One region of the Tepidibacter sp. Z1-5 genome, then DNA from elsewhere that is predicted to be linked to it. Evidence: riboswitches for the same ligand, from Rfam matches in the RefSeq annotation. Region 1 holds a riboswitch; each other region holds the start of a gene.
The links. Region 1 has a riboswitch for cobalamin ahead of WJW32_RS11195 (MgtC/SapB family protein). Riboswitches for the same ligand answer to the same signal wherever they lie in the genome.
Positions count from the first base shown of each region.

Region 1 (3,220 bases):
CCTACCTTTTTCAGGATTCAAAAGAATGCTTTTAGATTCGAGAATACTATCTAAGGAATAAAATCCTATATTTATAGTATCTTCAGCTATTATGGTACATGAATTAGAATATTTAACAAAAACACTTTTTTTAGAATGAATCAGAGTTTTTCCTTTTCCGCAAACTCCACCCTTTATATATATATATCCATTTGTAGATACTATTTTTTCAGCAGACCCTATTCCCATTATGCTGTTTATAGAAATATCTTCTGTTGCTATAACTTTAAAATCATCACAAACAGTTCCTTTAATGGTAACTGAGCCATCGAAAAATATATTACCTGTTTCATAGCCAACATCTCCGTTTATAACGAGGTGTTTTATAATAGATACTTTTCCGTGGTTGTGAGAAAGTGCACCGTTTGTCAATGCTCTTAATACTATTTTGTTATCTTCTTCAAATTCTGCAACTGTTTTTCTATCGAAATTTAACATTTTATCTTTTCCAGGTTTGGATGGTATTACAATTCCTTTTACATTTAAACCATCAACACCTTGAGTTGGAAGTATCTTTTCTCCTAAATAGTCGTTTTTATTTATTTCGTATATTAGATTCATTTCGTAATAATTAGTTGAACCATCTTCACGTATATTAGGTTTTTTATCTGGTAAATCTAGATATTTTATTATAGCATCTTGTCCGTTTTTAGGTGGTGTTGCTTTGGCTATTAATATGTTTTCTTGTGTTTTTATATCTTCATCAAGTAAAGTATAAATTACTCCGTGTACTATGTTATTTGATTTCAGCTCAGATAATATAGAATCAATTATTTGTTGTCTATTATTTTTAAGCTCATCTTTTGGAATATTTAACTTAAAATATGCTTCGGTGTTATCTGAGGATATACTCAATTCTACTTTTGGTTTTAATACGCCTATTTCTACATTGTTGTCTGAAATATTTTCTAAAGCATTTTTAAGGTTTAAAAAATACTTTATACTGATTTGTGGGTGTGAGGTTGATAAAGCTGAAAAGTTTGAAATATCAAACCCTTCTTTCTTTGTTTTTATATAAAGCTTTTCTTTGTCTTCAAATATATCAAAAAATTCATTTTGTATTATGTACATAAGTCACCTCGTATCAATTTGGGCATATATAGTATATCGGATAATAAAACTTATATATTTAGTAAAATATTTTGTTTTATATATTAAATATATCATTTTTTGAAAGTAATAAAAATAAAAACAAAAAACCTTTACATATATTGTAAAGTATGAAATTATATGTTATCATAATAATAAGAAAACTTAATAGAATGTGCAGGTCCTTATTATGAGGATAACAGGGAAGCGCGGTTAGAATCCGTCACAGCCCCCGCTACTGTAATTGATGATGAAACCTATAAAACCACTGCTTATTATTTTGCGGGAAGGGTAGGGAGTAAGATGAATCATGAGTCAGGAGACCTACCTGTATAGAGTTTTCAGCCTTCGGAGGGAAGGGTCAGGAAAAAAGAAATTATTCCTGTCCTAGTACGTCGCTTAGGCAGGTTTTTTATATATTTTTCTTTCCCTAAATATTTTTTTCGCCCCAGGCCCTCAAGAGGCCTGTTTTTTTTTTGATATATATAGATTTAAATGGTAATATAAATAAAAAAAGAGGTGATTTGATGACACATAAAGAAATGATATTTAGATTATTATTTGCTCTTTTTATAGGGGGCGTAGTAGGTTTTGAAAGAGAAAAATCTAATCAATGGGCGGGGTTTAGAACTCATATATTGGTTTCAATTGGTTCCTGTGTTGTTGCCGTTACATCTTTGATGTTGTTTAAAGAATATATACAATATGTAAATCTGGATCCGGCTAGGATGCCGGCTCAAGTTTTATCTGGGATTGGTTTTTTAGGAGCAGGAGCAATACTTAAAACCAAAGATAGTATAAGAGGACTTACTACTGCGGCTGGGATTTGGGTGACTGCTTGTATAGGAATCGCTATTGGGTTTGGATATTATTATTTAGCATTTGTATCTTGTTTTTTGCTTATTATGACATTGTATACTTTGAAATTTATAGATAAGAGAATAATGCTTAGTAAAACTAGTACATTGTATATTAATACAAGAAATATTTCAAATATAACATCGAAGGTTATAGATATAATAGAAAGTAACAAAATTTTTATAAAGAATATAGATATAACTCATGATGAGTATAAGTGTTGGGATATGAAAATGGTTGTGGTATATAATAGTAAGATAGAATTTAAAGATATTGTAAAGAGCATTTTGGATTTGGATGATGTTATAAAAATTGAATATGAATAGAGAATATCTATTTACAAAAATCCACAAAAAAAATACAATTAGATTAATTCTACAATTAAATAAATGTATGAAGGATGTGTTTTGTTTTGAATAATATAAAAATAATAACTGATAGTTCGTGCGATTTGCCTGAATATATAATTGATCGCTATAATATATGTGTTATACCGTTGAATGTTTTATTTGACGAAGGTTCTTATTTAGATGGTGTGAATATAACTAAAAAAGAATTTTATGAAAAAATGAAAAATAGTCCTAATCTTCCCAAAACATCTAGTCCATCTCCAGATAGATTTGTAAAAGAGTTTAATTGTGAACAGGATAATGTTATTGTTATATCTCTATCTTCTGGATTATCTAGTACGTATAATAATGCTTTGATAGGTAAAAATATGTACTTAGAAGGAGGAAATGAGAAGAGAATAGAGATAATAGATTCTAAAAATGGATCTATGGGAACTGGATTATTGGTTCTGGCTGCTTCTAGGATGATTGAAAAAGGGAAAAGTATAGACTACATAGTAGATAAAATAAGTAAAGATGTAAAAAAAATTTCGACTTATGTTGTACTTGAGACGATAGAAAATGCAGCTAAGGCTGGTAGGATAAGTTCTTTTAAAGAAAAAATAGTTCAAGTCTTAAATTTAAAAATAACTGTAAAGGTTGAAGATGGTCTTGTGAAAATATTTAGTAAAGCTAGAGGAGATAAGAAAAGTTTAAATAAATTAATGGATTTTATAGAAAACGAAGGAATTAATGCTTCTGAAAAAATATTGGCAATATGTCACTCGAATGCACTGGATAAAGCTTTGAAATTTAAAGAAATGGTTAATAATAAGTATAAATTTAAAGAAATAATAATATCTGAAATAGGAGCAACTATAGGTTCTTATTCATCTGAAGGAGCT
Region 1 is NZ_JBBMMD010000046.1:31,196-34,415, reverse strand. It holds gene WJW32_RS11200 (DUF342 domain-containing protein) at 1-1,110, opposite strand, end outside; cobalamin riboswitch at 1,291-1,474, shown strand; gene WJW32_RS11195 (MgtC/SapB family protein) at 1,605-2,312, shown strand; gene WJW32_RS11190 (DegV family protein) at 2,399-3,220, shown strand, end outside.

Region 2 (3,220 bases), on a different contig from region 1:
TAAAATGTCTAGCACATATCCAGTGTAAATTGATACTATATTCATTTGTTTTCTACCACCTTATTTAAGAAGTTAATAGGAATATTTAAATTAGAATAAAAATGAGTATGTAGATAAGTTGCAAGAGTATTCTTCTTTTGGTAACCGCCCATCCACTCTTTTATTATTTTAGAATCTCTCTCTTTTTTCACCTCATAAGCACATTTCTCATCCGTTATAAACTCTGAATGATGAAATTCATGTCCCCAAACTATATCTTCTTTTTTAGAGATAGTAGTATTTATTAAAGCAGTTCCTTTTGCATAACCAAACCTTCTAAGAGATTTTGTCATCTCACTCCTACCTTTTAATATCCCAACCATTTCGTATTCTTTATTATCTTTATCAACTATACTATCACCTAAATACATAAGTCCTCCACATTCTGCGTATATAGGCTTATTGTTTTCATGGTATCTTCTTATATCTTCTCTTATAGACTTGTTTTCCTCTAATTCTTTTGCAAATATTTCTGGGAATCCTCCACCTATGTATATACCATCACATTCAGGTAGATGCTTATCATTTAACGGGCTAAATGTCTTTATAATAACTCCCATATCCTTTAGCATGTCTATATTGTCCCAGTAATAAAAATTAAATGCCTTATCATATGGTATAGCTATTGTTACATTTTCAAACTTAGGTAAATCAGGTTTAAAGCTTGATAATACCTCTTCTGATTTTGATATTTGTATCAATCTATCAATATCTATATGTTCTTCTATTATCTGTGCTAATTTGACAAATTTTTGTTCTAATTTATCCATTTCAATTGTGGGTACAAGTCCTAGATGTCTGGAGGGAAGGGAAAATTCTATATTTCTTGGAAGATATCCAAGAACTTCAACGTCTGTATACGTTTCAATAGATTGCTTGACTATATCAAAATGACTTTTAGATGCTATATTATTTATTATTACTCCTCTTAGATTAACGTCTTTATCTAAATTTTTATATCCTAAAACCATAGCTGCAGCAGACGTAGCCATACTCTTCCCGTCTATAACTAATATAACAGGAGCTTTAAGTATTTTCGAAGTATATGAGCTTGTACAAGAATTTATATCTATTCCAAATCCATCATAAAGTCCCATAACTCCTTCTACTACAGAAATATCTGCATCCTTAGAATTTTTTAGATATAAATACTTTATTTTCTCATCATCTAGCATAAAAGAATCTAAATTTCTAGAGTTCCTCTTAGTTATATAAGTATGGTACGAAGTATCTATATAATCAGGACCTACCTTATAAGGCTGAACTTTGAGATTTCTATTTTTCAAAGCTGCCATTATCCCCATTGAAACAGTAGTTTTCCCAACTCCACTACTCGTTCCTGCGATTAATATCTTATTCAACCTATTCACCCCTTTGTAAAAAAAAACCTAACCTGTTAGTTAAGGCTAGGTTTTTATATTTATAACTCAAAATATATTAGCACCCTTCCCTCCGAAGGCTTCCCATTTAATTAATTGAAAAGGTATCCTGACTTAGATTCATCCTACTCCCTTACCTTCCTACAAAAAATCGAAGTGGTATAATTTTAGGTTTCGTCTTTCATTACAGTAGCGGGGGCTGTAGAGGATTCTAACCTCTTTCCCTTTTACCAATTAATTCTCATATTCTACTTTTTTTCATAATATCATATAGGATATTATTATTCAATATTTCCAAAGCTTTCCCCTTAACTTTGTACGTATTCAAAGTCGACGATATTGTCGTCTCCAGTTGAATATATTCTACTATTTTTTTCAACTACCAAAAAGTCATCTTCATTCCAATACCCATTTATTAAATTCTCTACCATGTAACTATTTCCCTTTATTTCTTCAAAATTCCATTGTCTTTTTTTAGATATATTCATAACCTCATGAGAATAATCTTCTTTTACCAATTTATTAGTTACATATACAGCCTTATTGTATCTTTTTATCCATTCATTAGCTATTTGTGAAAGATATTTCGCTCCTTTTTCCCCATATTTTTGCTCATAGTACTCATAGCTTTCTCCAAGCCCTATACTTTTTAAATCCTGCATTTCTTGATTCATTCCATTCTTTTCTATCCAAGATGATATATAGTACATAGAATTTGGACTTTCTTCAAAATATTCTTTGTATTTTCTCTTAGAACCTATAAAAAGAGTTATACAATCGTGTACCTTAGGTACTACTATTTTTATATCATTAGTTTGTATACCATTAAGTGCATTTCCACAGAGTCCAAATCCCATTAATATGTAATCGTATTTAGACGAATCTACACTATCAATCTTCTTTTGTATACTCTCCTTCATCTTTTTAGGATACAAATGGTTGTATGAATCCATAAGCTCTATATCAACTATATTGTCACTAAGTGAACTATAATAATAAAAATCCCTAGATAAAACATCGCATATAAGCGCTTTACATCTCATATTCTTTTCCCCCCGATTATAATTTAAAGATTTTCACTCTATGATTTATCTTATTTTATGTGGGTTATCAGAAATATGGCTACAAAAATACCGCTCCTCAAACGATATATTTGAAGATAACTAACCCTCTGTCTTATAAACAATCTTAAAATTTATAAACTCGCTACGCTCAAACACATAAATTTCTTAACAGCTTATTTAACGACAAAGGCTAAGTTATCTTAGTCAAAATATCTAAAAGTAGTAGCTAACATTTTCATAGCCATATTTTTACTCTTCATTCTTATCATTAAATAATACCTTACCTCCAAGTAATATCTTTAAAAGATCTTTTTTCTTAAATCTATCAAAAATACGAAGAACTTCATCTGAAAATCATGATTATTAAAATGTTAGCTACTTTTGATTAACGTTTTTATATGAAATTTAGATTATAACGTTTAAATATACGTTAAGAAACTTCTTTTGTCTGACCATAAGGGAGTTTAAGAAGTTTTAGTATATTTAATAAGTTATAATCTTTAATTTTATCAAAACGTTAATTAAGCAGCGTTATTTTAATGATTATGATTTTTTGCTTAACCTCCAAATCTTAGTTATTTGAACTCCTATTTAAAGATATATATTCTTTAAAAATTCCTCTTGAAAATTTTCATATTTAGCTATATCTACATGTTCTGTATTTTTCATATAATAACTTATATCTTCTTCTAACTTATCATTACAAAGAAATTTTTTAGCTCCTTCTCCTGCTGCATT
Region 2 is NZ_JBBMMD010000079.1:8,465-11,684, reverse strand. It holds gene cbiB (adenosylcobinamide-phosphate synthase CbiB) at 1-45, opposite strand, end outside; gene WJW32_RS13755 (cobyrinate a,c-diamide synthase) at 42-1,400, opposite strand; cobalamin riboswitch at 1,501-1,695, opposite strand; gene WJW32_RS13750 (DUF1638 domain-containing protein) at 1,727-2,461, opposite strand; gene WJW32_RS13745 (ASKHA domain-containing protein) at 3,074-3,220, opposite strand, start outside.
Region 2: linked by a shared signal. The riboswitch ahead of WJW32_RS13755 (cobyrinate a,c-diamide synthase) and the one ahead of WJW32_RS11195 (MgtC/SapB family protein) in region 1 are both predicted to bind cobalamin.

Region 3 (3,220 bases), on a different contig from region 1:
CCTTTTTGATTAATTATTGCAAAATTTTGTGATAATTCTTCTACTCTATAATCTGAAATATTCTTACCCATATATTCAATAATACCTTTATGATTACTTAAGTATCCAGTCAATAAATTAAGTAATGTCGTTTTTCCAGATCCATTTGGCCCTATTATAGATAAAAACTTTCCTTTATCTACATCTAAGCTTATATTATCCAATATCATCTTTTCATTATATTTAAAGCTAACATCTTCAACCTTAATCATATAACCACCCTCTGAATTTATTGTATACTCTTGTTTTTACTTGTAAATATGTATATAAAAAATGGGCCTCCAAATAAAGTAGTTATAACTCCTACAGGAATATCTATATTAAATAATGATCTTGATATATTATCTGCCATTAAAAGTAATATAGCTCCTAATAAAGATGATATTGGTATAAGATATCTGTTGTCAGATGTCAATGAAAATCTAACTATATGGGGAACTACAAGCCCTATAAATCCTATTATTCCACTAACTGATACACAAACAGCAGTTATCAAAGATGCACATATTAAAAATATATTTCTTGTTCTTTTAGTATTAACACCTAGCGCCCTAGCTTCTTTTTCTCCAAAAGCTAATATATTCAAGTCATCAGCAAAATATATACATATAATTGTGCATATGATGATAATAGGGAAACTTACTATAACTTGAGACCACGTTCTTGAATTAAGACTTCCCATAAGCCAATATATAATAGCAAAAACTTGTTCTCCTGATGTGCTTTTTAAAAAACTTATTCCTGCTGATAGTATAGAGCTTACTATTATTCCAGCTATAACCAAATTAGAAGAACTCATATAACCATCTATATTTGCTATTTTCATAACTATTAATAACGTCAATATTGCTCCTAAAAAAGCAAACGGCGTTATAGGCATAGGCGTTTGTATTATAAATATATTCATATATATACAAAGAACTGCTCCAAATGCTGCTCCTGTTGAAACTCCTATAGTATATGGGTCTGCAAGAGGATTCATAAGAAGAGATTGAAATATCGCTCCAGATACAGCAAGGCCTCCACCTACCAATAAAGCTACTAAAATTCTAGGTAACCTTATATCCCATACAATAGCAAGTTTAGACTTACTTATACCATCTAATATATCCTTGTTTGATGTTATCTTTGATGCAATAATTTTTACAACCTCCATTACCTTAATATCTGCTCGTCCTACGTTAACAGACATTATAAGAAGTAATAAAGATAAAAATAATAATGCTATACCTATTAAAAATGCTTTTCTTCTTTTAACTTCTAAGTTATCCATTATGTTGTTTTCTTTTATCATTACATACCTCTTTTTCCAAAAAAAAACTCCTATGGGAGTTTTTTGATATGTATAATTTTAGGATATAATCCACCTATTATCATAACGCTCATCTCCCTCCGAAATAGCTTTTAAAATTATAGGCAGGTCTCCTGACTCACAGTCATCCTACTCCCTCACCTTCCCAGTTTTACCCAGTGGTTATCGAGGTTTCGTTACTGCTTACAGTAGCGGGGGCTGTGTCAGTTTTTCACTGATCTTCCCTTTTAATTTTTAATAAAACCTATAATCTTCATATTAAGTTTTTAATACTTATACACACATTTTATATTAATATATAGTAAAAAGAAAGGATTTTTTTCATACATTTTATTACTCCATTTTCCAATTAACGACATGTAAATTATATTTCTATAATATTTATTATTTTTAAATATATATAATAAATCATAGTTAAATTTCAAAACAACTTTTTATATCATCAATAAATTATATTATTATTTTTTTAAAACCTTCAATTAACCATTCTAAATTCGGACTAGTTTTTTTTAATTCTTTCAATGTATACAATACTTTAAATGAATTATTTTGCATAGTATTTGATAAATAATTTATTATGCTGTCTACTTCATATTTGTTTTTCCCATGAATCATTGTATATAAATTATAGTCCCAGTTTAAACATACTTCCCTTTCATATACATGACTTATACTTTTTATGCTCTTTATCATATCTATAAAATATTCTATTTTATCTTTTTCTATATTCCAAACAACCATAGCATTACTATCATAACCACTTTTTTGATGAACCATTATAGGTGATATACGTTTTAAGTATCCTTTTTCATTTAATTTTTTCAATCTATTTATCAGCTCATCCTCAGATATATCAAATATTTTTGCCATATCCTTGTATAAGCTTTTACTTAATTCTATATTTTTGGACAGATAAACTATTATATCCCTGTCTATTTTGTCTATCAATTTAAATCACCCTTTATTATCAAAATCAAGATATACCTTAACCTTATGTTTATTTATGCAACTAAGACTTATCATATCTTCACATTTTATTCTTTCTTTTATTTCTTTAAATATATTTTCAAGTTCTTCTTTTGATGAAGCCATTAAAGTAAACCATATATTATAATCATCATCTCTTTGATAATTATGAGTTACTCCGCTGTATTCATTTATGATTTTTGATGTATTTTCTACATCCTTTGATTTTACAGCTACAAGTGTGCTTTTTATGCCTATTCTCTGGCTGTCAAATATACCTCCAAATCTTCTTATATAACCGTTTTGTTTTAATCTATTTATTCTTTCAACTATTTCATCTTCTGTTATATTAAGTTTATTAGATATATTTTTAAAAGGATTCTTTTCAATAGGTATCCCGTCTTGTACTTCATTTAATATCAATTTATCTATATTATCCATCTATTTTCTCCTTTAAGCAAAATACATCTTCATTCATATAATTTCCACTTGAACTGTATGCTCTAGCCCTACATCCCCCACATATATTGATATTCTCACAATTACCACAGTTTCCATTATACTCTTTGTAATTTCTGAGTTTATTGAATATCTCTGAATTTTTCCATATATAATCAAAAGATTCTTCTCTAACACTACCTACTTTAATAGGTAGATACGGACATATATGAACATCTCCATTAGGAAGTATACAGCAATACTTAATTCCTGCTATACACCCCCTAGAAAATCTCATATTCATCCCCTTATTTTTCGCCTCTACCATAAATTGAGGTGCACACGTTGGTTTAAGCTCTATATGAGTATCCTTTTGCTTATCTAATATTTTATTTATAATATCTTTATACTCTTTTTTGTTAAGACCGTATGACCCTATCTCCTTAGCTCTGCCAACTTCTATAA
Region 3 is NZ_JBBMMD010000072.1:11,050-14,269, forward strand. It holds gene WJW32_RS12910 (ABC transporter ATP-binding protein) at 1-251, opposite strand, end outside; gene WJW32_RS12915 (FecCD family ABC transporter permease) at 269-1,333, opposite strand; cobalamin riboswitch at 1,438-1,614, opposite strand; gene ahbB (siroheme decarboxylase subunit beta) at 1,802-2,299, opposite strand; gene ahbA (siroheme decarboxylase subunit alpha) at 2,306-2,758, opposite strand; gene WJW32_RS12930 (radical SAM/SPASM domain-containing protein) at 2,751-3,220, opposite strand, start outside.
Region 3: linked by a shared signal. The riboswitch ahead of WJW32_RS12915 (FecCD family ABC transporter permease) and the one ahead of WJW32_RS11195 (MgtC/SapB family protein) in region 1 are both predicted to bind cobalamin.

Region 4 (3,220 bases), on a different contig from region 1:
TTAAATATAATATTATCCATTATAGCCTGCTTTTCTATACACAATAGATTATCAAATTCTTTTATATTATTGAATAAATCACTAACTTTTATATCTGAGAATATCTTCTGAGTCTTAAATATCTTCTTACGCCTCACATTTTGACCACAGAGTATATATATTATAAAACCACCTATTGGAAATACTACAAAAAGCAACAGCCAAGCTATCGTTTTAGAAGGATCTCTATTCTCCAAGAATATTACTAATGATACTAATATTGTAGATAATGTAAATAATATTCCAAGTGCCCACATTATAATGTCTATTATGTCAATCACCTCCTATTTCTTTCCTATACCAAGCTCCCTTGCATAGTAAAATAGATATTGTTGAGCAAATCCAGATAGATTTGAAAATTTATTTATCCCATATTCTCTTATTTTTTTTAAACTAAGACTTTCATCTACATAAAATTCCTCCATAACTCTCTTAACCCATACATCAACTGGAAATGTATCGTACTTTTCCATAGAGAATAACATTATGCAATCTGCAACCTTTGGTCCAACTCCGCAAAATTGTAAAAGTCCCTTCTTGCACATATCCGTATCTAAATTCTTGTATTTATATATATCTTCATTATCATTTTTTATTATAAAAGCTGTATCTTTTATATACTGATCTCTAAATCCAGTTCCACATTTTCTTATCTGTTCTTGTGTCAATGAATTCATTTTTTCAATAGATGGAAAAGCATAATGCTTTTTACCTTTATATTCTCCTATATATTCTCCATAATTCATAGATAAATTTTCTATTGCTTTTTTTATCATAGATATCCTATTGTTAGCTGATATTATAAATGATATCAATATTTCCCATTCATCTTGATTAAGTATTCTTATACCGTATCCAAACTTTACAGCTTCATTTAAGTATTTGTCCATTTGAGACAATTCTTCTTTTATTTTAAAATAATCTCTATCTAAATCAAAATACTTATACCATATATTATGAAAATCATCTAGATTTGTATTATTAAAATACACTAAATTTTCTTCTTTTTTTATATTTAGTATTTTACCAAATGCTACTCCAGTATACGATCCATCATCTTCTTCATTCCATCTAAAGCATTGACCACACTCAAATATATGCTTAGGCTCAAAATCTTTTATATCTTCAACTACAACCGAATTATTTTTTTCATATATTTTCATAAATTTTCCACTCCTCACTATGTACTTATACTTTTAATTTACCCAAAAAACGTGTTTTTAAATTTAAAAATTCACATTAAAATTTTATAATTTCCTAATAAGTAAAAAAAGGAATTCATCTCATATATATAGAATATACTATTTAATACAAGGTGCCTTTAATAGGATAATAGGGAATTAGGTTAAAATCCTAAACGGACCCACCACTGTAATGTGAAGCTATATACATATATCCACTGGTTCATTCTGGGAAGGAGGATATAGCGATGAAGCAAAGTCAGGAGACCTACCTTGTATACTTGATAAGGATGAAGGCAAAGTCCATATCTTTAATTTTTGATACCAAAAATTAAAGATATGGACTTTTTAAGTTGTATAATTTAATTAAACATATCAAAGGGGGAAAATAAAAATATGAAGCTTTTAAATCAAACAATTAATTCTATAAGTAAAATTGACAGAAAATACATGGATTTAGCTCAACAAAAACTGGATAGTTTTTTTAAGCCTGTAGGAAGTCTTGGAAAATTAGAAGATATATGCGTGCAGTTATCTGGTATATATAAAAAGACAGACTTTGATACTTCTAAAAAAGCTATACTAGCATTTGCCGCTGATCACGGTATTTATGAAGAAGGTATTGCTCCAGATCCTCAAGAAATTACCAGACTTCAAATTCCTAATTTCGTAAAAGGAGTTAGCGGAGTAGGTTGTTTAGCTAAAACTGCAAATGCAGATGTAGTTGCAGTTGATGTGGGTATAAACTGTGATGATTTAATAGATGGAGTTTTAGATTATAAAATAAGAAGAGGAACTTCTAATATGGCAAAAGGTCCTGCAATGACATATGAGGAGGCTATTCGTTCACTGGAAATAGGTATTGAATTATCTAACAAACTTATAAACAATGGGTATACAGTACTTGGAATAGGCGAGATGGGAATAGGAAATACGTCAGCCTCTAGTGCTATAATATCCGTATTTACAGATTCTAATCCTTTGGATGTTACAGGAATGGGTTCCGGATTGGACAGTGATTCTATACTAAGAAAAGCAAATACAATAAAAAAAGCCATACATATCAATAACCCTATAAAAGAAGATCCTATAGATGTCTTATCTAAAGTAGGTGGTTTTGAAATAGGTGCTATGGCTGGTGTTATACTAAGTGCAAGTAGTAATAATATACCTATTGTATTAGACGGTTTTATTTCTTATGCCGCTGCTATTATCGCGTACAATCTCAATAATACAACTAAAGAATATATGATCGCATCTCATTTTTCAAAAGAAAAGGCTACAAGTAAAGCTCTTGAACTTCTACAACTAGAACCTATGCTTTATATGAATATGCGTCTTGGTGAAGGAAGTGGAGCAGCTCTTGCCTTTAACATAATAGAGTCTGCTAATTATATGTATAAAAATATGGTAAAGCGAGATGAAATCTGTAGTATTGTTTAATTATTTATACAAAAATCTTTTCTAATGATTCTTTTAGCCTATCTGGGTGTACAGGCTTTATTATAAAGTCTGTCGCTCCATTTTTTATAGCTTCAATAATCTTATCATGTTGACCTATATCAGATATCATTACAACTTTTGCATTTTCATCAATTTTTATTATTTCTTTTAACGCTTCTATCCCATTCATTTTTGGCATAGTTATATCCATAGTAACTAGATCAGGCTTTAATTTAATATACTTTTGAACAGCTTCTTTTCCATCACAAGCCTCTCCAATAACTTCAAATCCACATTTTTTCATATTGTCAAATAGAAAATTTCTCATGAAAGTCGCATCATCTACAATTAATATCTTCATTTCTTCACCCTTCCTACCTTTCACTAGAACTATTTTACCATTTTTTTCATTGGAATTCAATTAAAGGTTGATTATATAGATTAGACAAATGTATATAATTTCTTTATAATTTAACAATAAACTGCAGCATATTATAATATGTTATAATTTAGAATATTATTTTTGCTCTACTATTGTGGAACTAACACTATTTTTT
Region 4 is NZ_JBBMMD010000002.1:114,170-117,389, reverse strand. It holds gene cls (cardiolipin synthase) at 1-320, opposite strand, end outside; gene WJW32_RS00515 (DNA-3-methyladenine glycosylase family protein) at 324-1,202, opposite strand; cobalamin riboswitch at 1,336-1,510, shown strand; gene cobT (nicotinate-nucleotide--dimethylbenzimidazole phosphoribosyltransferase) at 1,617-2,663, shown strand; gene WJW32_RS00505 (response regulator) at 2,668-3,024, opposite strand.
Region 4: linked by a shared signal. The riboswitch ahead of cobT (nicotinate-nucleotide--dimethylbenzimidazole phosphoribosyltransferase) and the one ahead of WJW32_RS11195 (MgtC/SapB family protein) in region 1 are both predicted to bind cobalamin.